DNA from 3 places in the Pannonibacter sp. Q-1 genome. Region 1 is predicted to be linked to each of the others. Evidence: riboswitches for the same ligand, from Rfam matches in the RefSeq annotation. Region 1 holds a riboswitch; each other region holds the start of a gene.
The links. Region 1 has a riboswitch for cobalamin ahead of metE (5-methyltetrahydropteroyltriglutamate--homocysteine S-methyltransferase). Riboswitches for the same ligand answer to the same signal wherever they lie in the genome.

Region 1 (7,701 bases):
GGCTTTTGACGGACAGATCTGATTCTGTTCAGGTTTGCGCCTGCAGATCAGCCCTGGCGGCCCTGCGGGCCCTTGCCCTTGTCGCCACCTTGGCGGTCGCCGTGGCGCTCACCATGCGGGCCCTTGCGGCCTTCCTTGCCGCCCTTGCGGAAGTCGGCCTTGGTCAGCACGCCATCTCCGTTACGGTCCATGCGGGCCACAAGATCAGCAGTCCGTGCCGCGTTTTCTTCGGCGGTGATGGCAAGGTCGCCGTCCGTGTCGAGTCGCTGGAACATGCGCACCAGGCGCGGCTCGGCCATGCTGGCGAACAGCGCATCGAAGCCCTGCAGGTCAAAGCTGCCGGCATTGCCCGTGTCAGCAAGGGCAAAGAGCTGGCCGCGCACCTCGTCGAATTCAGCGCGTGTCACCGTGCCGTCGCCGTTCACATCGAAGCGCTCGAACATCTCCATCATCATCATGCCGTGGCGGCCATGCGGACCCTTGGGGCCATGGCCCATCTTCCAGCCCTCACGGTCCTTCCCTTCCGGACCCCGGCCTTCCGGTCCCTTACCTTCCGGCCCCTTGCCACCAGGGCCACGTGCCTCGGCACCACGGCCTTCAGGGCCGCGCGGCGGCACCGGCATCGCCTTCAGTTCCCCGTCACCATCCCGGTCGAGCCGGGCGAACATGCGGTCAGAGATGCGGTCGAACTCGGAGCGGGTGACCTTGCCGTCGCCATCGCGGTCCAGCCGCTGGAAGGCACGCACCTTCATCGGCTGCATTTGAGCAAGGCGGTAAGCCTTGAATTCTTCCAGAGTGACGCGCCCGTCCTTGTCGGCATCAGCGGCTGCGAAGCGCTCCGCGACAACGGCGTTCACTTCATCCTGGGTGACGGCGCCGTCCTTGTTCTGATCGAACATTTCGATCATCCGTCCGCCGTGGCGGCCGCCTTCGCGGTCCATGCCGCCCCAGCCTTTGGGCCCGAAGCTGTCAGCCAGCGCGATCCCGGCCACAGAGGTGGCAAGCGCGGCAGCAAGCGTGCCAATGGCGATGGTCTTGAGTGCGGTCATCAATCTTCTCCTTTTCCGGCCTATCCGGATGTCTGCAGCGGCAAGGCGTACCTTGCGGTCTGTGCCTGGCGGTCTTTGGCGAAACCGCCGTGCCGTCCTGCGATGACCAGAACATAGGCGAAGGATCCGCGCCGGATTAGGGCGGGCAGGAGGCCCAAGTGTCGTGACCTGTGACAGGTCTGGCCTCCTGCGACAGACTGTTACACTTTCCCCTGCCCCGGCGCGGAAAATGGCGCTACCTAGAAGATGAAGGACGGCGGCATCAGCCCGCCGGCAGAGAACAGTGAACCGGAATCAGCGTGATGAGTGAGCCAAGCCCCCATATTCTTGTGGTCGATGACCACCGCGATATCCGGGAAACGCTGGCCCGCTATCTGGTGAAGAACGGCTACCGGGCGACGGCCGCGGAAAGTGCAGCTTCTGCCCGCAAGGCGCTGAAGGCCGCCGTCATCGATTTGCTCGTGCTGGATGTCATGATGCCCGGCGAAGATGGCCTCAGCCTCTGCCGCAGCCTGGTTGATTCAGATGGCCCGCCCATCATCCTGCTCACCGCCATGGCGGAGGACACCGACCGGATCATCGGCCTGGAGATCGGCGCGGATGATTATGTCACCAAGCCTTTCAACCCGCGCGAGCTGCTGGCCCGCATCAAGGCCGTCCTGCGCCGCACCGCCAGCGTGCCCAAGCCCCGCGATCCGATCACGCAGGAGCGCCTCGTCTTTGAGGGCTTCACCGTGGATACGGCGCGGCGTGAACTCTTTGACCCGCAAGGTGCGCCCATCGCGCTGTCCAGCGGCGAATTCCAGCTGCTGCTCGCCTTCCTCAAGCGGCCGCGCATGGTGCTGACCCGTGACCAGTTGATGGACCTGACGAGCGGGCGCACGCCCGGTGTCTTCGACCGGTCGATCGACAATCAGGTCAGCCGCCTGCGCCGCAAGATCGAGGAGGACCCGAAGGAGCCGCGCATCATCAAGACCGTCTGGGGCGGCGGCTACATGTTCACCGCTGCCGTGGAGGAGCTTGACGCATGACCGCGCCCGCCTTCTTGCGCAAATCCGCCGCCTTTCTCCGGCGCCTGTGGCCGCGCAGCCTTGGCGGCCAGCTCATCGCGCTGCTCCTGATCGCCCTCATCGGCAGCCAGGCGGTTTCCATCTGGCTCTTTGCCGGGGAGCGGCGGCTTGCGGTCTATGAGGCGATCGGCGACGGGGTGATTGTCCGCACCGCCTCCTTGGTGCCGCTGCTGGAGACCTCCGGCGAAACGACCCGCACCCAGCTGCTGCAGGCCACCAGCTCTGCCATCACCCGCTTCTGGCTGGACCAGAAGCCCTCGGTGGCCAACGTGCCCCAGTCCGGCGCGGAGCGGCGGCTTGCCGCAGCACTGGCCGACGAGCTCGGACAGGACCCCGGCATCCGTGCCTCGCTCAGCGCAGCGGGCAAAGGCCCGGAAAGAGGCGCTGAAAGAGGCTCCAGCAGGCCGCCGCGCGAAGACCGGAAGAAGCGCGAAGAGGCAGGCGATACCAATCTTGAAAAGCTGGAGGAGCGGGAGCGCCGCCGCGAGGAGCGGCTGCGCCACCGGCTGATTGCGATCGAGTTTTCCGTGCCTCTGGCCGATGGGCAATGGCTGAACGTGGTGACCAGCCAGCGCCCGCCGCCACCCGGCGCCTTCTACACGCTGGTCCTGCAGATGGGCCTGATGGCTCTGGCCATCATCGCCATCGTTGCCTTCACCATCCGGCAGGTCTCCCGCCCCTTGCGCCAGCTGGCCGATGCTGCCGACCGGCTGGGCCGGGGCGAAGACGTGCCGCCGGTGCCGGAGGCAGGCCCGCGCGAATTGCGCAGCACCATCTCCGCCTTCAACGCCATGCAGGACCGGCTGAGCCGCTTCGTGGCAGACCGCACGCGCATGCTGGCCGCCATCAGCCACGACCTGCGCACCCCCATCACCTCCCTGCGCCTCAGGGCCGAGTTCATCGACGATGACGAGAACCGGGAGAAGATGATCGCCACGCTGGATGAAATGGCCGCGATGACGGAAGCCACTCTCGCTTTCGCCCGTGACGAAGCCGTCAGCGAGCCGCGTGAAGCGGTGGACCTCATCGCCGTTCTGGAAAGCCTTGCAGGTGACCAGTCCGACATGGGCCACGATGTGCGCCTGATGGCACCCGGGGCAGATGCGGAGACAGCCCCTGTCACCCTGCCCTGCCGCCCGATGGCGCTGAAGCGTGCCCTGCGCAACCTGATCGAAAACGCCATCCGCTACGGCGGCGCAGCCCGCATTTCGGTGGAGACAGGCCAGCGTGAAGTCATCATCCGCGTGGAAGATGACGGCCCCGGCATTCCAGAAGACCGGATGGGCGACGTGTTCGAGCCTTTCGTCCGGCTGGAGACTTCGCGCAGCGGCGAAACGGGCGGCATCGGCCTCGGCCTTGCCATCGCCCGTTCCCTCATCCACGCCCACGGCGGCACCATCATCCTCACCAACCGCCCCGAAGGCGGCCTCACCGCCACGGTGACGCTGCCGCTCTAAAGAGCGATATAAAGATATCTTTATATCATTGACATGCGCAAATATTGCGGCAACACTGCCTTCATCGTGGTTCTGCGGATCAGTGATCCGGAGCTAAGAGGGAATCCGGTGCGGTGCAGTGATGTACCCATGCCGGAGCTGCCCCCGCAACTGTAAGCAGCGAGCTGCCATTCACCATGTCACTGGGGAAGACGCCCCGGGAAGACGAATGGCCGTGATGACCTGCAAGCCAGGAGACCTGCCACGGTAGATAACGTTCTCGGGCGGGGTGTCCCGGTGTGCGCCTGTTCCGCCCGGCACACGCATGCGCGTGCTCAGGCTGTCTTGCGTCATGCCCATACCTTGCCCGCAACCTTCGGGGTAAGGAAATGAGCATACAGACCGCAAACCTCGGTTTTCCGAGAATTGGCAGACAGCGCGAACTCAAGTTTGCTCTGGAAGACTTCTGGTCAGGCAAATCTGACGAGGCCACCCTGCAGGCCAAGGCCCGCACCTTGCGCGCGGCCCACTGGCAGCATCAGCGGGAGGCGGGAATAAACATCATCCCGTCCAACGATTTCTCGCTCTACGACCATGTCCTTGATCTGGCGGTGATGACCGGGGCAATCCCGGATGGCTATGGCTGGACCGGCGGACCGGTCTCCATTGCCACCCTCTTCGCCCTTGCCAGAGGCTCAGTCGGCACTGGCAGCCACCTCTGCAACTGCAACGGCCAGTCGCCTGATGGGGCAGAGACAAAGCCTGCGCTGGAAATGACCAAATGGTTCGACACCAATTACCATTATCTGGTGCCGGAACTGCACGCGGGGCAAACATTTTCCCTGACCGGCAACAAGCCGCTGGAGCATTTCCGGGAAGCCGCCGCTCTGGGAATTCATACGCGGCCCGTCATTCTGGGGCCGGTGACCTTCCTGACGCTTGCCAAGACGCGTGACGGATCAGCCTCTCTCGCGCTGCTGGAGAAGCTGCTGCCGGTCTATGGCCAGATCCTCAAGGAGCTGAAGGCGGCAGGCGCAGACTGGGTGCAGATGGATGAGCCCTGCCTTGTGACCAGCCTTTCCACCATCGAGAAGGAAGCGCTGGTGCAGGCGTACCGGTACTTCGCCGCAGAGGTTCCCGGCCTCTCCCTGATGCTGGCCACCTATTTCGGCGGACTTGAGGACAACCTCGAAACGGCCCTTTCCCTGCCCGTTGCCGGACTGCATGTGGATCTTGTCCGCGCACCGCAGACCCTTGCCCCCTTGCTGGCCAATGCGCCGGAGCATTTGCGCCTGTCACTGGGGATCATCGACGGGCGCAATGTGTGGCGTGCGGATCTCGCCCGATGCCTCGACTGCATCAGCGCGGCAGCCACCTGGCCCGGCGGCATCGAAATCGCACCGTCCTGCTCCCTGCTGCATGTGCCAGTGGATCTCGCGCTTGAAACGGAGCTCGATCAGGAGCTTGCCTCCTGGCTCGCCTTTGCCACGCAGAAGCTGGGCGAGCTTGCAGCCTTGCGGAACGCTCTCGCAGCCCGGGCCAGCGGCAGCAGCCAGCTTGACGGCGACACGCAGGCGGCCTTTGACACGGCCGCGGCAGCCCTTGCAACGCGCGGCAGGTCCCACAGGGTCAGCGACCCCGCCGTGCAGGCAAGAGTGCAGGCCCTCGGCACGGGGCAGCAGCTGCGCGGAGCGCCTTTTGCCTTGCGGCAGGTGCTGCAGCGCACCCGCAATCCGCTGCCGCTCTTTCCAACCACCACGATCGGTTCGTTCCCGCAGACGGCAGATGTACGAAAGGCCCGTGCCCTGCATGGGCGCGGCAAGCTGGCGGATGAGGATTACACGGCATTCCTCAAGCGCGAGACCGCCGCAGCCATCCGCTGGCAGGACGAAATCGGCCTTGATGTACTGGTTCATGGCGAGTTCGAGCGCAACGATATGGTGCAGTATTTCGGCGAGCAGCTGAAAGGCTTTGCCTTCACCCGCAATGCCTGGGTGCAGAGCTATGGCTCCCGTTGCGTGCGTCCCCCCATCATCTACGGTGATGTCTCCCGGCCCGCTCCCATGACGGTGGACTGGTGGCGCTTCGCCCAGTCCCAGACAGGCAAGCCGGTCAAAGGCATGCTGACCGGTCCGGTGACCATCCTGAACTGGTCCTTTGTGCGCGACGACCTGCCACGCGAAACGGTCTGCCGGCAGATCGCCCTCGCCATCCGGGATGAAGTGTCGGACCTGGAGACCGCCGGGGCCTCCATGATCCAGATCGATGAAGCCGCCCTGCGGGAAGGACTGCCGCTGCGCCGCAGGGATTGGGATCACTATCTCGACTGGGCCATCCGCTGCTTCCGCATCTGCTGCAGCGAGACGGGAGACTCGACCCAGATCCATACCCATATGTGCTACTCGGAGTTCAATGGCATTCTTCCCGCCATCATCGCCATGGATGCGGATGTCATCTCCATTGAGGCCTCCCGCTCGCGGATGGAACTGCTGGATGCCCTGACATCACAGGGTTACCCGAATGAGATCGGTCCCGGCATCTATGACATTCACTCGCCCCGCATTCCGGGCATCGGCGAGATCGAAACCCTGCTGGGCCTCGCGCGCCAGCGGTTGCGCGACGGCCAGCTCTGGGTCAATCCGGATTGCGGGCTGAAGACGCGCAAGTGGGATGAGGTGCGCCCGGCTCTGATCAACATGGTTGAGGCAGCCCGCGCCCTGCGCCGTGCCGCAAATGCCTGCACACAAGGCGGAGACGCAGCATGACGGCCACCGCTGTTTCAACTTCAACCCTGCAGGAAGGGCTGGCGCACGCGCCAGCCCCGATCGCCACTCTGCTGGAAATCGTCTTTCCGGGCGACACCAACCACCATGGCACACTCTTCGGCGGTGCCGGTCTGGCCTATATGGACCGGATCGCCTTCATCGCTGCCAGCCGTCACGGCCGTGCGCCTTTCGTCACTGCCTCCTGCGAAAATGTAAGTTTTCACAAGCCCGCGCATGTGGGCGAGATCGTCTCCTTTGACGCTTCCATCCGTGAGGTGCGGCGCCGGTCGCTGACTGTGGAAGTGAAGATGGCTGCCCAGACCATTCTGGGCGGCGAACGTCATCTCTGCACGGCGGGTGTGTTCCACATGGTTGCCATGCCCGGTGAAGGAAAGACTGCCGGCTGGAGCCTTCCGCCCCTGACGGAAAAGGCAGCCCCTGCCAGGCCTGACGAACTGTGCATGGCGGACATTGTCTTTGCAGATCAGGTCAATGGCAATGGTGCCCTGTTCGGCGGCCACGCTCTTGCCTTCATGACCAAGGCAGCCTTCATCAGCGCCTCGCGGCTCAGCGGCAGGCTCACAGTGCTGGCAGCAACAAGGCAGATCGACTTCCACCACCCCGTCGCCCTTGGGGCAATCGTGGAGGCCATGGCGCGGATAGCTTCCGTCGGACGGTCCTCGATTCATGTCGAGGTGGATCTGTGGTCCGAAGGCCTGCTGACGGGAAAGAGGCAACTGGCCGCGAAAGGGCAGTTCGTCATGGTCGCAGTGGATGCCTCACACCGGCCGGTGGCTGCGCGGCAGAAGCCAAGCGCACCCGAAAGCTGACGGAACGGGGCCCCTTTAAGGGTGCGGCAGGCAGATCTGTTCTGCCGCACGTCCCTCAAACCGTTCCGAACACCTTGTCAACGTCCGTGGCATCCAGCAGGCGCCACTTGCCTTCTGCGACGCCGTCCAGCCCCAGATGGCCGATGCGGATGCGGGAGAGGGTGTTCACGTGGTTGCCGGTGGCGGCGAACATGCGGCGGACCTGGTGGTAGCGGCCCTCATGGAGCGTCAGCCGTACCTTCTGCGGGGTCAGAACTTCCAGTTCGGCAGGCTTCAGCGGCTTGTCCTCGCTCTCCAGCATCATCGTGCCGGAGGCAAAAAGCTCAGCCTCATTGCCCTGCAAGGGCCTGTCCAGCTCGGCCTCATAGACCTTCGGCACCTCGGCCTTGGGCGAGATGATCTTGTGCAGCAAGGTGCCGTCATCGGTGAAGAGCAGCGCGCCGGTTGTCTCGCGGTCGAGGCGGCCAACGGTGGACAGCACCGGCTTGCGGTAGCGGAACCGGTCCGGCAGCAGGTCATAGACGAGGCGCCCCTGATCCTTGGTCGAGCAG
Region 2 (7,701 bases), on a different contig from region 1:
GCAACTCCGTTATGCACCGCAACACAGGGCATATGAGCGCGATAGGGGCAGTTTCGGGCCGCAAGGTCAAGCCGGAAGCTGCCCGCCTGCTCCCTTGGCCGCCGCCGTCCACGGCTCATGCGGGCGCAATCGGCGGTTTTTCGTGATGTGCACCTTCTCAGCCGTTGCAAGGCGGCCGAAAATCGGGCATTGCGCTGGCAAACCGCAACCGGCACGGAGACTTGACCCATGAGCGCGCAGGACAGCCAGGGGAAGAACGGCCTCACCTATTCCCAGTCAGGCGTTGATATTGACGCAGGCAACGCTCTGGTCAAGCGCATCGCGCCGCTGGTCAAGGCCACCGCCCGTTCCGGCGCGGACAGCGCCATCGGCGGCTTCGGCGGCATCTTCGACCTGAAGGCTGCAGGCTTCTCCGATCCGCTGCTGGTTGCCGCCAATGACGGCGTCGGCACCAAGCTGAAGGTCGCCATCGACACCGGCTGCCATGACACCGTGGGCATCGATCTTGTTGCCATGTGCGTCAACGATCTGGTCGTCCAGGGCGCCGAGCCGCTGTTCTTTCTCGACTATTACGCCACCGGGGCGCTGGATGTGGACACGGCAACCGCCGTCGTCGGCGGCATTGCCGAGGGCTGCAAGATCGCCGGTTGCGCGCTGATCGGCGGTGAAACGGCGGAAATGCCGGGCATGTATGGCAAGGGCGATTATGACCTTGCCGGCTTCGCGGTTGGCGCTGTCGAGCGCGATGGCCTGCTGCCTCGCCCTGATGTGCAGGAAGGCGACGTTCTGCTTGCCCTCGCCTCCTCCGGCGTCCATTCCAACGGCTATTCGCTGGTACGCAAGATCGTCGAAATTTCGGGCCTTACCTATGAGGATGCCGCCCCCTTCGCGGAAGGCCGTAAGCTGGGCGAAGCCCTGATGACGCCGACGCGCATCTATGTGAAGCCACTGCTGGCCGCCCTCAAGGCCACCTCCGGCATCAAGGCGCTGGCGCATATCACCGGCGGCGGCCTGCCCGAAAACCTGCCGCGCGTGCTGCCGAAAGGCATCAATGCGCGTATCGATCTGTCCGCCGTTTCCGTTCCCCCGGTCTTCGGCTGGCTTGCCAACACCGGCAACGTTGCCGAAAAGGAAATGCTGCGCACCTTCAATTGCGGCGCGGGCATGGTCGTGGCCGTTTCCGCTGACAGCGTGGAAGCCGTCAAGGCAGCCCTTGAAGCCGAAGGCGAGACCGTTGCCGTGATCGGCCGCATGGAAGCCGGTGCCGAAGGCGAAAGCGAAGTCATCTTCGACAATCACCTCAGCATTTTCGCATGACCGTCAGCCGCAAGCGCACCGCCGTTTTGATTTCGGGCCGGGGCAGCAACATGCTGTCGCTGATCGAGGCTGCGAAGGACCCTGCCTATCCGGCAGAGATCGTCCTTGTTGTCTCGAACCGGCCGGATGCGGGCGGCATTGCCCGGGCGGAAAGCTTTGGCATTCCGGCCAAGGTTCTCGATCACAAGACCTTTGGCCGCGACCGGGAATCCTTCGAGCGTGAGCTGGACGCCATGCTTGTGGCGGAGGGCATCGAACTGGTGGTGCTTGCGGGCTTCATGCGGCTGATGACGCCCTGGTTCGTGGAACGCTGGAACGGGCGGATGATCAACATCCACCCTGCCCTGCTGCCCTCCTTCAAGGGCCTGCACACCCATGAGCGCGCTCTGGAAGCGGGCGTGCGCCTGCATGGCGCGACCGTGCATTTCGTCTCGCCCGGCATGGACGAAGGCGCGATCATTGCGCAGGGCGCCGTGCCTGTGCTGTCCGGCGACACGCCCGAGGCGCTGGGCGCAAGGGTGCTGAGTGTCGAGCACCAGATCTATCCGCAGGCGCTGGCGCTGGTTGCCTCCGGTCAGGTGCAGCTGGAAGATGGCAAGGCCATCTGCCGCGCTGCGGCTGAGGATGCCGAAGGCCGCCTTACCGCGCCGCGCTGGTAATTGTAGTTCTCACAACTCCAGCCCGCCTGTCCCGATCCCCGCCGCTTCCTCATAGGCCAGCGCAAATTCCAGCGTCTGCCGGTCCGCCCTTGGCGGGCCGATGAGCTGCACACCGGCCGGCAGTCCGCCTGTCCCAAAACCGGCGGGAACGGCAGCCACGGGAAGGCCTGCCAGCGTCGGGCCGATGACCACTTCCATCCAGCGGTGATAGGTGTCCATCGTCCGCCCTCCGATCTCACTGGGCCAGGGCAGATTGACATCGAAGGGAAACACCTGCGCCGACGGCAGGATCAGGAAGTCGTAGGTCTCGAACATGCGCCGCATCGCGGCATGCCAGCTGGTGCGCACCACGGAAGCGGTGTGAATGTCTTCCGCGCTCTTGCCCAGGGCCAGCTCGAACTCGTAATGCATCTGCGCATTCAGTTTCGCCCGAGCCTCCGGCTTGTCGTAGAACCCGCGCAGGCCATTGGCGACGGAGAAGCTGCGCAAGGTGAGCCAGCACTCCCACAGCTTTGCAAAGTCGAACGGCGGCGTCACTTCCACCACCTCGCAACCCATCGCGGACAGCACATCCAGCGCCTTGCGGCAGACCTCCAGCACGCCCGGCTCAAACGGCAGATAGCCGCCCAGATCCCCCAGCCAGGCCACCTTTCGGCCCGTGAGATTGGCAGCTCCGCGCAAGGCAAGGTCTTCATCGGCAAGCGACAGCGGGTCAACCGGATCATATCCGGCCTGCGTTTCCAGCAGCCGCGCCATGTCGGCCACCGTGCGCCCCATGGGGCCGTTGACTCCAAGCTGGCTGAAGAACAGATCCGGGCTCTTGCCGTTCGGCACCCGGCCGAAGCTGGGGCGGAAGCCGTAGACATTGTTGAACCCGGCCGGATTGCGCAGCGAGCCCATCATGTCCGAGCCATCGGCCACCGGCAGCAGCCTTGCCGTCAGGGCCGCGGCCGCGCCGCCGCTGGAGCCCCCGGCACTGCGCGCCGGATCATGCGGATTGCGGGTTGCCCCATGGACCGGATTGCGGGTGTGGGAGCCGAGCCCGAATTCGGGCGTATTGGACTTGCCGATGAAGATGGCCCCTGCCGCCCGCACCCGCGCCACGTGAATGGAATCAGCCGGGGACACATAGCCGGGGAACAGGGGCGAGCCCCATGAGCACGGCAACCCCTTCATCTCCGCCAGATCCTTCACCGCCTGCGGCATCCCGTGCATCCAGCCGCGCGAATGCCCATCCGCCAGTTCCCGGTCGCACAGGCGCGCCTCTTCCAGCAATTCCCTTGCAGGGCGCAGATAGATGAGCGCGTTGATCAGCGGATTGATCCGCCCGATCCGCTCCAGATAGGCCTCCATCACGGAGACACAGGAAATCTGCCGTTGATGGATGGCAGCGGACAGCTGGACGGCGGAAAGCGTTGTAATGCCGGTCTGCATGATGGTTCGGCGACTCCTGATCCTTTGCGCGGCTTCGCGGGCGTTGCAATCGTCCTCCATTCCGGCGGCACTTGTCGAGGCCATGATTGCGGCAAAAATCCCGGCAAGCGAACTGTGGCAGGATTTGGAATTTTTCAGGTCCAATCACCATCAGCCGTGAGCCATGCAATAGAAAAGAAACATCAGAAAGCGGGCACGCACCGAGTAATGCGCGGCTCGATTTTCCGGAGTTGCTTTTCACCTCCCGGCGTCTCTGCGAAGCCCGCAGATCAACGGCAGAACAATACGATATTTCAAAGGTCAATGCTTGGATTTTGCGGCGGCGCTGGCCGCCACAAGCAGCAAGCAAAACGGAAAAGGCCATTCACATGATCAGTTCAACAGACCCGATGGCTCGCGTCCGCCAGCATGTCGAGGAAGCGCTGCTGGCGAAGGCCGGCGAAGATGCCGCCTTCCGCACCCTGCTGCTGAGCGATCCGCGCGCTGCCCTGAAGCAGCTGCTTGGCGTGGACCCGATCCCCTCGCTCAAGATCCGCGTCATCGAGGAACAGGCCGGCGAGGTCACCCTCGTTCTGCCCCGCAAGATCGCTCAGGACGAGCTGCCGGACGAGCTGCTTGATTATGCCTCTGGTGGAGGTTTCATGAGCCCCTTTTCGCCTCCAGATGCCGATTACATAGTCAAGGGAGATCCTATTTTCGCTGCGCTTTGCAAGAAATGAACAGAACGCCAATTTAACAACAGAGGCCAAATTCATGACGTCCATGACAGATGCCGTTGCCGGCGCCCGTGCCCACATCGAGGCTGCGCTCGTTGCCAGGGCAACTTCCGACACAGCCTTCCGCGAGCTGCTGAAGAGCAATCCGCATGCCGCCATCCGCGAGATGTTCGGCAATGATCCGATCCCGTCGATGAAGATCAGCGTCGTCGAGGAACAGGCCGGTGAGGTGCTTCTCGTGCTGCCGCGCTCCATCGCCGAAGACGAGCTGCCGGATGAACTGCTCGATTATGCCTCGGGCGGCAGCCTCGACAAATGCCTGCGGGATATCGGGTTCTTCAAACCGATCGAGGGCCGCGGCCTCTGGTAATCAAGGAGACGACCATGAGCGAGATCATCGCCTATCCGTTCGAGAAAGCCCGCGCCCTGCTGGAAGCCGAACTGCGCAGTAAGGCACAGTCTGACACGGCCTTCCGCGCTGCGCTTCTGAGCGATCCGCACGCAGCGCTCGTGGATCTGCTCGGCACGGATCCGGTGCCCAGCCTTGCGATCCGCGTTCTGGAAGAGGCCGCCGGAGAGATCGTGCTGGTTCTGCCGCGCCGCATCGAAGCTGATGAACTGCCGGACGAGCTGCTCGATTACGCCTCCGGCGGCGCCTACAAGGGCTGCAAGGGCGACGGCTGGACCCAGGACAAGCTGGGCCGCATCGGCATCGATCCTTTTTGATCAGATCATGTGCATGGAGGCCGGGAGTCCCCCGGCCTCTTTCTCATGCCAAAGGTTCAGCCCGCCACATGAAGCCTTGCGTTGAACAGCGGGCTGCGGCTCAGCTGCTTCAAGGCTTTTGCACCGGCCAGCACGCCAAGATCCACCAGCGGCTCCAGAATGATCACGGTCATGTAGGCCGCACCGAAGCTGGCCACATCCGCCAGGTTCTCCGCTGAGAAGCCATGGCCATAGATGGCCCAGAAGGCCACCCAGGCGACGATGCCGCCCTGATAGGCGGTGGAAAGCGCCAGCGCCTGCGAATATTTCAGGTCCACATAAGGCGTTGACGGCGCAATGATTCGCTTCGCCAGCAGGCTGATGCCAAAGAGCGGCACCAGCAGCGTGGTGACATTCATGCCGTATTGCGGCAGATCGAAGGGCGCAAAGAACAGTCCCTGGATCAGCAACCCGGCCGCAAGGCCGATGGCCGCCGCCCCTGCCCCGAACAGCAGCAGCAGGGTCGAGCCGAGAATCAGATGCACCTCCGACACGCCCACGGGGTGATGCGGCAGCACCTCGAAGAAGCAGAACACAAGCGCAGTCGTCATGATGCTGCGCAGGAGAAGCGGAATGGCGCCGCCATTGGTCCGCAGGTCGTCAACGGCGAGTTTTGCCGCAAGCCCGAAAGCCGCTGCCGCCGTGCCATAACTCAGGATGATCTTCGCGCCTTCAACGACGCCTTCTTCGATATGCATGCTCGTTCCTTTCTGCGCCCGCCGCGCATGGGACTGGGTGGGGCTTTGCGCCCGGTCATGTGATGGACAGGTATCCTGGCTCACGGTTCACTGCTTCGCCTGCCTTCCCAGCCTTTTGGGGCCAGTGGCATCGGGGCGTCGCTCGCCGTTTACAGTTGCGGGGGCAGCCGGGGAATCAGGCCTTGCCTCATGTGCAAGCCCTTCACCCCGTTCCCTGATTTTTGCCGCAGCAGACCTCGTCTGTGCAACCCATCAGCGGCACTCTAGCTCACGCGGAAACAATGCCAAAGCATTTGTGCAGGCGCGCAAGGCCTCCACACACCGGCAAAAAGTATGAGCCTGCCGCGGCAAAGCGCCGTGAAATCGCCCCCTTTGACAGATCATTTCACAAAGCCGTTATGCCGGAGTAGTTTAACCTGCCTTACGGACGGTCATGTTCCGGCCAAAGACCTGTGTGTGACGCAAGTCACGGACCCGGATGGCAAGGTTGGGACATGGTTCCGGCGGTTTAGATTTCAGTTCTCAATCTGGAGCTTCAAATGCGATCCTTTCTGATGCGCGGTGTCAGCGCTTCTGTCATGACCCTGGTGCTGGCCCACGGCGCACTGGCCTTCGAAGCGACCGGCAATGACATTGCCGACGCCTTCCTGACCCGTCTTGAAGCCGGGGAAGTGAAGGTTCTGTCGGTCAGCGGCGTCTCTGAGGATGGCAGCGAGGTCACCATTGAAGACGTCGCCCTCGAAGGCAAGACGCCGGATGACGGCTCGGGCTCCATCGGCATCATCACGCTGACCAACGGTGTGGTGCAGGCTGACGGCACCATGACCCTGGACGGCCTCGCCTTCGAGGAAGCCTATCTGGAAGACAAGACGGGCACGGCCGTTTCTGTGGCCTCTTTCGTTGCCAGCGAGGTGGTCCTGCCCCCGGCCGACGGCTCCAAGTCCTTCGAGGATGTGGCCGATTACAAGAGCATCGAGGCCGAAGGCATCGAGATTACGGAAGGCGACATCACCAAGGCGCGCCTGGAATCGGCCTATGCCGCCATCAACAGCCGCGAAGGCAACCTGCCGACCTCGGGCGAACTGACCCTTTCCGGCCTGACCATGGCCGTATCGGAAATGGATGCCTCCTCGGAAAAGCAGCTGACAGATCTGGGTTACGAGACCGTCAGCGCTGATCTGTCGACCGACTTCAAGTGGGATCCGGTGACCGGGGTTCTGGATCTGCAGAAGCTGGACATCACCGCCGCTGACATTGGCGGTGTTTCCCTCGCTGTCCAGATCGGCGGTTTCACCAAGGAAGTGGCCGAAAAGCTGTCTGCCGCCAAGGACAACAGCGAAGAAGCCATGGCCATTCTCCAGGGGCTGACGGTCAACTCCATGCGCCTGCGCTTCGACAACGGCTCCATCGTCGACCGTCTGCTGGACCAGCAGGCCAAGACCGCCGGTTCGGACCGCGCCGCAGTCGTAAGCCAGCTCAAGACCGGCCTGCCGATGATGCTTGCCCTACTCCAGAACCCGGAGTTCCAGGCCAAGGTGGCAACCGCCGCTGCCGAGTTCCTGGACAACCCGGTGTCGCTGCAGGCTGATGCAAAGCCGTCTGCACCGGTCTCCATCGCGCAGATCTTCGGAACGGCCGTCATGGCGCCGCAGGGCCTGCCGCAGATCCTCGGGATCGACGTAACGGCCAACAAGAAATAAGCGCCGTTTGACGGTCCCGCATCCGGCGATGGTTCCCCATCAACGGAACCATAGACCGGACGCCTGAATTCAGAACCAGCCAGCGCGGCGGTTTGACTGAACTGCCGCGCTTTGCATTTTCACAAAAGGAGGCCAAGCCTTGTTGCCGAACCCGATCTTCACCCGCTTCAGCGCCCGCACCGCCACGGTGGTGCTGGTCATGTCGCTGCCCTCGCACGCTTTTGCCAACCAGGCCAGCGTGCTGGTGGACCGCTGGATGGCGGATTTCACCAGCATGGGGGCTTCCGTTGCCAGCTATGAACGCGCCGAAGACGGTGCAACCGGGAATGACGTCACCATCCATGGCATCAAGATCGAGTTCGCCATTCCGCTGCCCGGCGGCGAGGACAAGGTGGACGTGAAGCTGGGCATT
Region 3 (7,701 bases), on a different contig from region 1:
GTCGTGTCCGCCAAGGAGCCGAAGCCCGGTCAGGACTTCTTCCCGCTCACCGTCAACTACCAGGAAAAGGCCTTCGCGGCCGGCAAGATCCCGGGTGGCTACTTCAAGCGTGAAGGCCGTCCGTCCGAGCACGAGACCCTGACCTCGCGCCTGATCGACCGCCCGATCCGCCCGCTCTTCGCCGACGGCTACAAGAACGACACCCAGGTGATCGTAACCGTCCTGTCGCATGACATGGAAAACGCCCCGGACATCCTCGCCATGGTCGCAGCCTCTGCTGCCCTGACCCTGTCGGGCGTTCCGTTCATGGGCCCGATCGGCGGCGCCCGCGTCGGCTATATCAATGGCGAATACGTGCTGAACCCGGCCGTTGACACCATGGCCGATTCGCTGCTCGACCTCGTCGTCGCCGGCACCAATGACGCCGTTCTGATGGTGGAATCCGAAGCCAAGGAACTGAACGAAGACATCATGCTCGGCGCCGTGATGTTCGGTCACCGCGGTTTCCAGACCGTGATCGACGCCATCATCAAGCTGGCCGAGACCGCAGCCAAGGAGCCGCGCGCTCTCAACCTGCCGGATCACTCCGAACTCTATGGCAAGATCAAGGGCATCGCTGCCGCCGATCTGACCGCCGCCTACAAGATCACCTCCAAGACCGAGCGCAAGAACGCCGTTGACGCGGCCAAGGCCAAGGTCGTGGAAGCCGTCATCACCAACGGCGGCGACGCAGCTCCGGCTGGCACCGTTGTCGGCGAGCTGTTCAAGAAGCTGGAAGCCGAGATCGTTCGCGGCGCCATCATCGAGACCGGCCACCGCATCGACGGCCGCGACCTGAAGACCGTCCGTCCGATCGTCTCGGAAGTCGGCATTCTGTCGCGTGCACACGGCTCGGCCCTGTTCACCCGTGGTGAAACCCAGGCCATGGTCGTTGCCACCCTCGGCACCGGCGAAGACGAGCAGTTCGTTGACGCGCTGGAAGGCACCTACAAGCAGCACTTCATGCTGCACTACAACTTCCCGCCCTATTCCGTGGGCGAGACGGGCCGCATGGGCTCGCCGGGCCGCCGTGAAATCGGCCATGGCAAGCTGGCATGGCGCGCCATCCACCCGATGCTGCCGAACCACCACGAGTTCCCCTACACCCTGCGCGTCGTCTCCGAGATCACCGAGTCCAACGGCTCGTCCTCGATGGCAACCGTCTGCGGCACCTCGCTGGCGCTGATGGATGCAGGCGTTCCGCTGAAGGCTCCGGTGGCCGGTATCGCCATGGGTCTCATCAAGGAAGGCGACAAGTTCGCCGTTCTGTCCGACATTCTCGGCGATGAAGACCACCTTGGCGACATGGACTTCAAGGTGGCCGGCACCTCCAACGGCGTCACCTCGCTGCAGATGGACATCAAGATCGACGGCATCACCGAAGAGATCATGAAGGTCGCTCTGGACCAGGCCCGTGACGGCCGCATCCACATCCTCGGCGAAATGTCCAACGCGCTCACCGAAGCCCGTTCGGAACTCGGCGAACATGCGCCGCGCATCGAAGTGCTGAAGATCCCGGTCGACAAGATCCGTGAAGTGATCGGTTCAGGCGGCAAGGTCATCCGCGAGATCGTGGAAAAGACCGGCGCCAAGATCAACATCGAGGACGACGGCACCGTCAAGGTGGCTTCCTCTGACGGCAAGGCGATCAAGGCTGCGATCAACTGGATCAACTCCATCGCCGCTGAGCCGGAAATCGGCATGATCTACGAAGGCACGGTCGTGAAGTGCGTCGATTTCGGCGCCTTCGTGAACTTCTTCGGCGCCAAGGACGGCCTCGTCCACATCTCCCAGCTCGCCCCGCAGAAGGTCGCCAAGGTCACCGACGTGATCAAGGAAGGCGACAAGGTGTGGGTCAAGCTCATGGGCTTCGACGAGCGCGGCAAGGTCCGCCTGTCCATGAAGGTTGTCGATCAGGCAACCGGCAAGGAAATCGAGAAGGAAAAGGAAGCGGAATAATCCGCTTTCACATCCTGAAAGACATGGGACCCGGGCCGCAAGCCCGGGTCTTTTCTTTTGCCCGGCGGCGCCAGGCAGGTTTGACCTGCGCTGCCGCTGCGTCCCTTGCAGCCTGCGGCACTCTCGCGTCCCTCCCGCGTATGCGGACAAGGCACCCCGGGCACGAATACACGTGGCCCGGGCACACAGCTTCACCGCCACAAGCCCTTTCGCGCGCCCCTCCCGCCTGATATATCGGGCCGGAAACAAATTCAGGAACACACATGAGCCAGATGCGTCTTGTCGTCGTCGGGGCTGCCGGCCGGATGGGCCAGGCCCTTGTGCGCGCCATCACCGCCATGGAAGGCAGCGTGCTTGCTGCCGCCATCGAACGGGAAGGCTCACCGGCCCTCGGCAAGGACGCTGGCGAGCTTGCCGGTCTCGGGCCCCTCGGCGTCAGGATCACGGATGATCCGCTGACCGCCTTTGCCGCTGCCGAAGGCGTGCTGGATTTCACCGCTCCCAAGGCCAGCCTGCATTTTGCCGAACTCGCCGCCCAGGCGCGCATCGTGCATGTCATCGGCACCACCGGCTGGACGGATGAAGACCTGCCGAAGCTGGAGGCTGCCGCCCGCCATGCCCGGCTCGTCAAGTCCGGCAACATGAGCCTTGGTGTCAACCTGCTGGCGGCGCTGGTGAAGAAGGCCGCTGCGGCCCTTGGCCCCGATTACGATCTGGAAATCGTCGAGATGCACCACCGCCACAAGGTGGATGCCCCCTCCGGCACAGCGCTGCTGCTGGGCGAGGCTGCAGCCGAAGGGCGCGGCATAGGCCTGGCGGAGCATTCGGTGCGGGTGCGCGACGGCCATACCGGCCCGCGTGAGGCCGGTACCATCGGCTTTGCCACCCTGCGCGGCGGTTCTGTCGTCGGCGACCACACCGTCATCCTCGCCGGTGAGGGCGAGCGGGTCGAACTGACCCACAAGGCGGAAGACCGCCAGATCTTTGCCCGTGGTGCAGTCAGGGCGGCCCTGTGGGCGCGCGACCGCAAGCCGGGCCTTTACTCCATGGCCGACGTGCTCGGCCTCAACGACTGACAGACCTTCAGAAATTCAAGGAGATCGGTGCATGGAACGTCTCTTGGTGCTCGTCCGCCACGGCCAGAGCGAATGGAACCTCAAGAACCTCTTCACCGGCTGGAGGGACCCGGACCTGACCGAACAGGGCATCGGTGAAGCCAAGGCCGCCGGCGGCAAGCTGCGCGACATGAAGCTGAAGTTCGACGTCGCCTTCACCTCGGACCTGACCCGCGCGCAGCACACGCTGAAGCTCATCCTTGCCGAACTCGGCCAGGACGGTCTGGAGACGATCCGCGATCAGGCCCTGAACGAGCGCGACTATGGCGACATCACCGGCATGAACAAGGATGAAGCCCGCGAGAAGTTCGGCGAGGAGCAGGTGCACATCTGGCGCCGCTCCTTCGACGTGCCCCCTCCGGGCGGCGAGAGCCTGAAGATGACGGCCGAGCGCGTTCTGCCCTATTACCGCGCCGAAATCCTGCCGCGCGTCATGGAAGGCACCCGCGTCATCGTTGCCGCCCACGGCAACTCCCTGCGCGCGCTGATCATGGAACTGGAAAAGCTGACGCCGGAACAGATCCTCAAGCGCGAACTCGGCACCGGCGCACCGGTCGTCTACCGTCTGGATGAAGACGGCCAGGTGGTCAGCGTCGAGGATCTGGCAGACTGATCCTCAGAGCGGCGCCGGCCACTGGCCTGCCGCAGAGCACATCCGGAAAGGCGCCCCAGCAAGGGCGCCTTTTTTGTTGGCACCGCCGCACAGCTGCAGCTTGACGGTTCGCCTTCCGGAAAATACTACTTCTGCGACGGTTTCTGGCAGTGAGAGCTGCCGGGATTAAAAGGGAACACGGTACGGACGACCCAATCAGGGGCCAAATCCGTGGCTGCCCCCGCAACTGTAAGCAGATGCCGGTCATTCTTGCGGCGCTTCCTCGGAAGCGCCGGGTCACTGCGCCAGTCCTCAACTGGTGCGGGAAGGCAAATGACCAGCCTGAGATCTGTGAGCCAGGAGACCTGCCGTCATGTGAAATCCAGATGCTTGAGCGGGGATGCTCAAGGAGGATCAAAATGACGGTATTCCAGCCTCAGGCCTTCGGGCCTGCAAGACGTTTTGCTGCCCTTTCCTCCGGGGGGCATGCGCTTCCCTGCCTTCCCGGTCCTGCGCTGGCTCCAGCCGCTTCAGCGGACTGCTGTCTGGTCCGCGCGGAGCTTGAGCATTTCAAGGCGTGATGCACCCGCATTGCGGCGCCTTGACATGACATCTGCCCAAAGGAAGGAAACCTCCCGTGCTTCTGCGCAATTTTGCTGCCGCCGCAGGCCTTGCTGCCTGCGCATCTTTCGCCCTGCCTGGCGCCGCTCACGCCGGAAAGACCCAGTATCCGCTGACGCTGGAGAACTGCGGCAAGGAACTGACCTTCACCAAGGCACCGGAGCGGACCGTCTCCGTGGGTCAGAGCACCACCGAGATTCTCTATCTGCTGGGACAGGCGGACAAGATCACCGGGACAGCCCTTTGGATCGGCCCGGTTATTGAGGGCTATGAGGAGGTCAACGCCATGGTGCCGCGCCTTGCAGACAATGCGCCGAGCTTTGAAAGCGTGACGGGAGCCCGGCCGGAGCTGGTGACCACCCAGTTTCAGTGGCAGATCGGCCCGCAGGGCGTCGTTGCCACTGTGGAACAGTTCGAGGAACTGGGGATCACCGTCTACACCTCTCCGGCCGATTGCACCGGCAAGGACAATTCTGCCGGTGATGACGGGCTGCGCAAGGCCAGCTTCTCCATGGACCTGATCTACCAGGAGATCGATGACCTCGCCCGCATCTTCGATGTCGAGGACAGGGGCGCTGCCCTGATCGCAGAGCTGAAGGAGCGGGAGGAGGCCGCACGCCGGAAGATCGGAGCCGTCAATGGCGAAGTCTCGGCGGTCTTCTGGTTCTCGAGTGCCGATCTGGCGATCGACCCTTACGTGGCGGGCCAGAAGGGCGCACCCGGCTATATGACCGCGAGCCTCGGCCTGAAGAATGTAATCGAGAGCGACGAAGAGTGGCCGACCGCCGGCTGGGAGACGATTGCCCGGTCCAACCCCACGGTGATCGTCGCCGGCAAGATGGACCGCCGCCGGTTCCCCGCCGATGACGTGGAGCTGAAGCAGAAGTTCCTCAAGGAGGATCCGGTCACCAGCCTGATGCCTGCGGTCAAGGAAGGACGGATCATCGTCATGGATGCGCAGGCCATGAACCCGACGATCCGCACCATCGAAGGCATGGAAGTGCTGGCCGATGCGCTGGCTGGCTTCGGCCTCGCCAAGTGATGACGCTTCCTTTCCACGCCGGAAAATGGGGAGGCGGTGCGCTTGGCACCGTCTCTCTCATTGCAGCTCTTGCCGCCGGGGCTGCCATTGGCGAGACCTCCATCCCGGTTGATACCGTCTTCCAGACGGCCGCCAACCGGCTCTGGGCAGCCGGCTATGTCCTTGACCCGATCGACGAAGGGGTGATCTGGAACTACCGGGTCGCCCGTGCCGTGGCTGCTGCGGCCTGCGGGGCATCCCTGGCCTTGTGCGGGGCAATCCTCCAGTCGCTGCTGCGCAATGCCCTGGCCGACCCCTACATCCTTGGCATCTCGGCGGGAGCCTCCACCGGTGCGGTCAGTGTTGCCATTCTCGGGCTCGGGGGCGGGCTGCTGTCCCTTCCCCTCGGGGCCTTTGCCGGTGCGCTCACGGCCTTCGGCCTGGTCAGCCTGCTGGCCGTCCTCGCCGGGCGCAGCAGTGCCGCCGTGATTCTGGCTGGTATCGCCTGTTCGCAGCTTTTCAACGCGGTCACATCCTTCATCGTCACCAAGTCGGCGACGGCCGATCAGGCACGCGGCATCATGTTCTGGCTGCTCGGCAATCTTTCGGGCGTGCGCTGGCCGGATGCCGGGCTGGCCGTGCCGGTGGCCCTGGCCGGTTTCCTCGTCTGCCTGCTTCATGCAAGGCATCTGGACGCCTTTGCCTTCGGAACCAACGCCGCCGCATCTGCCGGGGTTCCTGTGCGCCGGGTCTACATAATCCTGATCGCCACGGCGGCCATCATGACCGCCGTCATGGTCAGCATAGCCGGGTCGATCGGCTTCGTCGGACTGGTCATTCCCCATGCCGCCCGGCTTCTGGTTGGCGTCCGGCATGGGCTGCTGCTGCCGGTTTCGGCCTGGCTCGGTGCGGTGTTCATGATCTTTGCCGACATTCTGTCGCGAATCCTGATCCCCGGTCAGGTGCTGCCCATCGGCGTGATGACCGCCCTTGCCGGAGCGCCTGCCTTTGCCCTTCTCCTGATCCACAGGCCAGTGACACGATGATGCTGACAGCTCATGACCTGACATGGCGCGCGCAAGGCCGCCTCATCAACGACAAGGTCAGCCTTGATCTCGCAGAAGGCGAGTTTCTGGGCATTGCCGGACCGAACGGCTCGGGGAAATCGACCCTTCTGTCCATGCTCGCGGGGCTGCGCAAGCCCGCGTCCGGACATGTGACCGTCATGGGCACGCCCATGACGGATTTGTCCCGGCGTGACATTGCGCGCCGGATTGCCGTGGTCGAGCAGCATGCGGAGACCACCGAGCGGCTGACCGCGCGCCAGGTCGTGGAGCTTGGCCGCACCCCGCATCTCAGCATTCTGCGGCAATGGTCCGGCGAGGACGATGCCATCGTCTCGGACGCAATCGCGTCGGCCGGCATGCAGGATTTCGAGACACGGGAATGGCTGACCCTCTCCTGCGGGGAAAAGCAGCGGCTGCAGATCGCCCGTGCCCTGGCACAGCAGCCGGCGGTCCTCATCCTGGATGAACCCACCAATCACCTCGACATCGAGCACCAGATCGGCCTGCTGGATCTTGTCAGCTCGCAGAGGCTCAGCGTCATTGCCGCGCTGCATGACCTCAATCACGCGGCCATGTTCTGCGACCGGCTGATCGTGATGGACGCTGGCCGGATCGCTGCGCAGGGCTGTCCCGGCAGCATTCTCACCCCCGATCTTCTGGCCAGGGTCTTCAAGGTCGAGGCCACGGTGGAAACAGGACCGGAGGGCGAGTGCCATATCCGGTATGCCCGGCCATCCAGCCGCCGCCGCAAACACCCGCTTCAAGGAGCCGCAGCATGATGATGCGCAGCCTCGCCCGCACCCTTTTCCTCAGCTTTGTTTCTGCCCAGTCCCTGCTCGTGGCAAGCACCGCCGCAACCCGCGCCGGGACTGTCGACGTCCAGATGCTGAACCGGGGCGCCCATGGCTCCATGGTGTTCGAGCCCGATTTCGTGCAGATCGCGCCGGGCGATACGGTGACCTTCCGGGTTGGCCACAAGAGCCACAATGCCGCTTCCATTGCCACAATGGTGCCCGAGGGCTTTGCCGGTTTCACCGGCAAGATCAACGAGGAGATTTCCATCACCTTTGATCAACCGGGGCTCTATGGCATCAAATGCTCACCGCACTATACCATGGGCATGGTGATGGTGATTCGGGTTGGCGATGCCGCCCGGCCCGAGGGCTTCCCGGATCCAAGCGTTCCCCCCGCTTCCCTCAAGCGCTTTGAAGAGATTTTGGCCCGCTCCGGCCTCTGAGCCAGATAACTACATGTTGTGGGTATCCTGTGTCGGCTCACATAGGGATT

Region 2: linked by a shared signal. The riboswitch ahead of ACVNHC_RS04080 (energy-coupling factor ABC transporter permease) and the one ahead of metE (5-methyltetrahydropteroyltriglutamate--homocysteine S-methyltransferase) in region 1 are both predicted to bind cobalamin.
Region 3: linked by a shared signal. The riboswitch ahead of ACVNHC_RS15440 (ABC transporter substrate-binding protein) and the one ahead of metE (5-methyltetrahydropteroyltriglutamate--homocysteine S-methyltransferase) in region 1 are both predicted to bind cobalamin.

The regions. Positions count from the first base shown of each region.
Region 1 covers NZ_JBSXNB010000001.1:142,219-149,919, forward strand. Annotated here, with positions in the region: gene ACVNHC_RS00635 (EF-hand domain-containing protein) at 48-1,049, opposite strand; gene ACVNHC_RS00640 (response regulator) at 1,352-2,080, shown strand; gene ACVNHC_RS00645 (ATP-binding protein) at 2,077-3,576, shown strand; cobalamin riboswitch at 3,627-3,836, shown strand; gene metE (5-methyltetrahydropteroyltriglutamate--homocysteine S-methyltransferase) at 3,945-6,320, shown strand; gene ACVNHC_RS00655 (acyl-CoA thioesterase) at 6,317-7,150, shown strand; gene ACVNHC_RS00660 (pseudouridine synthase) at 7,206-7,701, opposite strand, start outside.
Region 2 covers NZ_JBSXNB010000002.1:22,173-29,873, reverse strand. Annotated here, with positions in the region: gene purM (phosphoribosylformylglycinamidine cyclo-ligase) at 229-1,317, shown strand; gene purN (phosphoribosylglycinamide formyltransferase) at 1,314-1,976, shown strand; gene ACVNHC_RS04100 (amidase) at 1,986-3,410, opposite strand; gene ACVNHC_RS04095 (NHLP leader peptide family RiPP precursor) at 3,497-4,129, shown strand; gene ACVNHC_RS04090 (NHLP leader peptide family natural product precursor) at 4,164-4,496, shown strand; gene ACVNHC_RS04085 (NHLP leader peptide family natural product precursor) at 4,511-4,852, shown strand; gene ACVNHC_RS04080 (energy-coupling factor ABC transporter permease) at 4,909-5,589, opposite strand; cobalamin riboswitch at 5,638-5,857, opposite strand; gene ACVNHC_RS04075 (hypothetical protein) at 6,129-7,289, shown strand; gene ACVNHC_RS04070 (hypothetical protein) at 7,429-7,701, shown strand, end outside.
Region 3 covers NZ_JBSXNB010000005.1:109,641-117,341, reverse strand. Annotated here, with positions in the region: gene pnp (polyribonucleotide nucleotidyltransferase) at 1-1,998, shown strand, start outside; gene dapB (4-hydroxy-tetrahydrodipicolinate reductase) at 2,271-3,074, shown strand; gene ACVNHC_RS15445 (2,3-bisphosphoglycerate-dependent phosphoglycerate mutase) at 3,106-3,726, shown strand; cobalamin riboswitch at 3,847-4,092, shown strand; gene ACVNHC_RS15440 (ABC transporter substrate-binding protein) at 4,343-5,368, shown strand; gene ACVNHC_RS15435 (FecCD family ABC transporter permease) at 5,368-6,393, shown strand; gene ACVNHC_RS15430 (ABC transporter ATP-binding protein) at 6,390-7,193, shown strand; gene ACVNHC_RS15425 (pseudoazurin) at 7,190-7,651, shown strand.